One region of the Rhizobium sp. 007 genome, then DNA from elsewhere that is predicted to be linked to it. Evidence: predicted binding sites of a transcription regulator. Region 1 holds the regulator's gene; the other holds the start of a gene.
What was found. The regulator LexA, encoded in region 1, represses DNA repair genes until DNA is damaged. The targets are predictions, from matches to a motif close to TGTTCNNNNTGTGTTCNG.

Region 1 (2,203 bases):
GAAGGCTTCAGGCTCGGGCGCGCTTAGCACCATCTCCGAGATACCGGTTGCACCGTTCGCATGCTTTTCCAGCGCGCTCCGATCGGCCGGAAAGGCGTTGATGCGCTGGCAGTCAAAGAGGAAGAAATCCGGCACCCGAAGATCGGCGGCAAAGGCAAGCTTGAAAGTGCCTGTCGATTGCGACCCGTCCGGCATCTTGATCAGGCGCGAAAACTCCAACATGGCGCCGCCGCTCTTTCTCGCACGAACGAAATGAGCATGGTCGGCGTCCGCGTCCTCCGTGCTGAATGCGGCCGCAGAGAATCCGTCATTGCCGCACCGGAAACGAAAGGCCTGGTCGCGCGCCACAAAGACGTTTCCGTGCCGCACTGATTCTTCACATTCTTTCGCGCTCGCGACACCAAGCGGCTCGAGATAGGTCTTGTCGGCGAAAAAAACGCAAGCATTCACCGTGCCGAAAGGATGACGGCCCTCGGCGGCAACCGTGAACCCCAATCGTCCCAGCCGCTCCCGCGCGAGATCGATGTTGGTGACCGGTAGAACAAGATGATCCAACGGATGCAGCATGGCGTCAGGTCTCCATTTAATGTGCTGAAGATGTGTGCCGCTATGTGGTCAATGCAAGCTGAAAGCGCTGATCCGGCAAACAAAAGTTTCCAAAAATGAACGCAGTTGAGACGAAGTTTTACGAAAATTTAGGTACTTGCGGAACACATATGGAACATATAGTGTCCGTTCTGGCTTTGTTTCACGAATTTGGGGTTAAACTTCGATGCTGACACGCAAACAACAGGAGCTTCTCCTCTTCATTCATGAGCGTATGAAGGAATCCGGCGTTCCGCCATCGTTCGACGAAATGAAGGATGCGCTGGATCTCGCGTCCAAATCCGGCATCCACCGGCTGATTACCGCTTTGGAAGAGCGCGGTTTCATTCGTCGCCTACCGAATCGCGCCCGCGCGCTTGAAGTGATCAAGCTGCCGGAAGCCTACAGCCCGAGCATCCAGCCCCGCCGCGGCTTTTCGCCGAGCGTCATCGAGGGCAGCCTCGGCAAGCCGCAGCCTGCTGCCGCCGCGCCGAAGCCGGCGAACGAAGACAATACCAGCTCCATTTCGGTTCCCGTCATGGGCCGTATTGCGGCAGGCGTGCCGATCTCGGCGATCCAGAACAACACGCACGACATCAACGTTCCGGCCGATATGCTCGGCTCCGGCGAACACTACGCGCTTGAGGTCAAGGGCGATTCGATGATCGATGCTGGCATCTTCGATGGCGACACGGTCATCATCCGCAACACCAACACCGCCAATCCCGGCGACATTGTCGTGGCACTGGTCGATGACGAGGAAGCGACGCTGAAGCGGTTCCGACGCAAGGGTGCGTCCATCGCGCTGGAAGCGGCGAACCCCGCCTACGAGACGCGCATCTTTGGACCGGATCGCGTAAAGGTTCAGGGTAAGCTCGTCGGCCTTATCCGCCGCTACCATTGACCGGCAGCGCGTCGCCGGCAAAGGCGACGGCGCGCCACTCATAGGCGTGGCGGCTCTAGGGGCGATCGAGTTTCTCGAAGGCGGTTGTCCAAAGCACGGTACGGCGCCGGTTTTCCGCAAGGTTTCATTCGCGAAATGCACTGCGCCGCATCGGCAGGCGCCGAACCGCAGCCTTGCCAGCGTGACGACGATGTCCGCGGCATCGCAAGCCGGGCGTGGCACCGTTCCGCATCGCATTTCTTGCCTCTTCCTGCTGCTCCGGTGAAAATTTCGCTTTCCCTCCGTCTTTCGCGGGTCGCAGCGCCCTCACGGCTGCGATCGGTCAAAGCCAAAGCGCTGAGCGCAACGTTCGTGCCGGACGCAAACCAGATCGCCGCCCCAAGCCCGAAAAAACCGTCGCAAAGCGCAGGCGTGTGCCCTGAGCGGCTCCTTAGCTTGCCATTTGCAGGCCGAAAGCCTTGGGTATGCAGCCACAATGACTGATCGGTGGCTACGGGACTGAACGGTGGCTATTGACGGGCGAGAGCTCTGCTTTTGCCAAAGGCTTCTTCCCGCATTCCAAAAGCGCAAGCCGGGAAGCGCGCACACTGCTTGTCCGCGACATCTGCTGAAGCGGAAATGCGCAGCTCGGCCGTTTTCAACTCCGGCATGCACCCAGCCCGCTGACACCCTATGAATACAACCAGAATGCAGCCCTGAGGGCGTTTCAGCAAC
Region 2 (2,203 bases), 260 kb from region 1:
ATACATCAAAACTGAAGCTGCAAATTACATATCCGTGTCTGTATCGCCATCGTTGGCGTCCGGCCCGCCATTCTGCAGGAAGCGGTCAGCAATCAGCCCCGCATTCTGCCGAAGCGCCATCTCGATCTCGCGGCCGAGATCCGGGTTGTCGCGGATGAAGAGCTTGGCATTCTCGCGGCCCTGGCCGAGGCGCTGGCTGTTATAAGAGAACCAGGCACCGGATTTCTCGACGATGCCGGCCTTGACGCCGAGATCGATCAGTTCGCCAGTCTTCGAGACACCCTCGCCATACATGATATCGAATTCCACCTGCTTGAAGGGAGGCGCCATCTTGTTCTTAACGACCTTGACGCGGGTCTGGTTGCCGACAACCTCTTCGCGCTCCTTGACCGCGCCGATACGGCGGATGTCGAGCCGGACGGAGGCGTAGAACTTCAGCGCGTTGCCGCCTGTCGTCGTTTCGGGCGAGCCGAACATGACGCCGATCTTCATGCGGATCTGATTGATGAAGATGACCATGGTGTTCGACTTGGAGATAGACGCCGTGAGCTTGCGCAGCGCCTGGCTCATCAGGCGCGCCTGTAGGCCTGGAAGGCTGTCGCCCATCTCGCCCTCGATTTCGGCGCGCGGTGTCAGCGCTGCAACGGAGTCGACGACGAGAACGTCGACGGCGCCGGAGCGCACCAGCGTATCGGTGATTTCGAGCGCCTGCTCGCCGGTATCCGGCTGCGAGATCAGGAGGTTCTGGAGATCGACGCCGAGCTTGCGGGCATAGACCGGATCGAGCGCATGTTCTGCATCGACGAATGCGCAGATGCCGCCCTTTTTCTGCGCTTCGGCGATCGTCTGCAACGCAAGCGTCGTCTTGCCGGAGCTTTCCGGTCCGTAGATCTCGATGATGCGGCCCTTGGGCAAACCGCCGATGCCGAGCGCGATATCGAGGCTGAGGGAACCGGTCGAAATAGTTTCGATCTCGACAACATTCTCGTTGGAGCCGAGTTTCATGATCGAGCCCTTGCCGAACGACCGCTCAATCTGTGAGAGTGCCGCTTCAAGCGCCTTGCTTTTGTCCACCGATTTGTCCTCTACGAGCCGCAATGAATTTTGAGACATCCGATCCACCTTTAGGTTATTGAAGCCGCTTGAGCAATGTCTGGTTTGTACTCTATTTGTTCCAGTCGCGCAATAGGTGCCCAAATAATTGAAAGAAAAAGGTAAAACAGCTCGTGTTCTATATATGTTTTATCGATGCAAAGCAACGCCTTAGGAGGCGTCACACCAAGGCTGCCGCATCCGGCGCCCTGCTACGATTCGTTTCCTCCATCGGCTGGGAGCATTCAGGGCGATGAAAAGAATCCTCGTTCTCGGCGGCGCACATATCGATCGGCGCGGGCGCATTTCCGGCGAGACGGCGCCAGGCGCCAGCAACCCGGGCGCTTGGTTCGAGGAACCGGGCGGCGGCGGCTTCAATGCTGCGAGAAACCTTGCACGGCTCGGCGTGGACGTCACCATGATCTCGCCGCGCGGGGGCGATCCGGCGGGCGAGATGGTGACGGAGGCGGCTTATGCAGCCGGCATCAATGACCGGCCGTTCGTCTTTCTCGATCGCAAGACACCGAGCTACACGGCCATTCTGGAGCGGGACGGCAACCTAGTGATCGCGCTCGCGGACATGGAGCTTTACCGTTACTTCGTCCCGCGCCGGCTGGCGATCCGCTGGGTGCGCGAAGCCTTCGCCGCAAACGACCTCATCCTTTTCGATGCGAACCTGCCGGAAGAGACGATCGCAGCGATCGTCAGCCGCGCCAATTCGCTCGGCGTACCGGTGGCCGCGATTGCCATATCGCCGGCAAAGGTGGTCAAGCTCAAGCCCTGCATCTGCGGCATCGACCATCTCTTCCTCAACGAGGCGGAGGCCGCAGCCCTGACCGGCCAATGCCCGGACAAGCCGGAGGATTGGGCGTCACTGCTCGGTGATATCGGCCTGAAGAGCGGCGTCATCACGCGCGGGCAGCGCGAACTGATCGCCTTCGGCAAGGGTGGCACCTTCTGCCTGCAGCCGCCGTCGGTCGAGACCATCGCCGACGTAACGGGCGCCGGAGATTCGCTTGCAGCCGGGGTCCTCTTTGCCTTGATGCAGGATCTGCCGCTCGAGGAAGCCCTGCGGCACGGCGTGGCCGCTGCTGCACTCACGGTCCAGTCG

Region 2: a site for LexA is predicted at 1,228-1,245, ahead of recA (recombinase RecA). Genes of this name have one in related genera too.

The regions. Positions count from the first base shown of each region.
Region 1 is NZ_CP064187.1:1,500,609-1,502,811, reverse strand. Features, by position in the region: gene ISN39_RS07610 (VOC family protein) at 1-567, opposite strand, end outside; gene lexA (transcriptional repressor LexA) at 773-1,489, shown strand.
Region 2 is NZ_CP064187.1:1,764,671-1,766,873, forward strand. Features, by position in the region: gene recA (recombinase RecA) at 25-1,113, opposite strand; gene ISN39_RS08965 (carbohydrate kinase family protein) at 1,346-2,203, shown strand, end outside.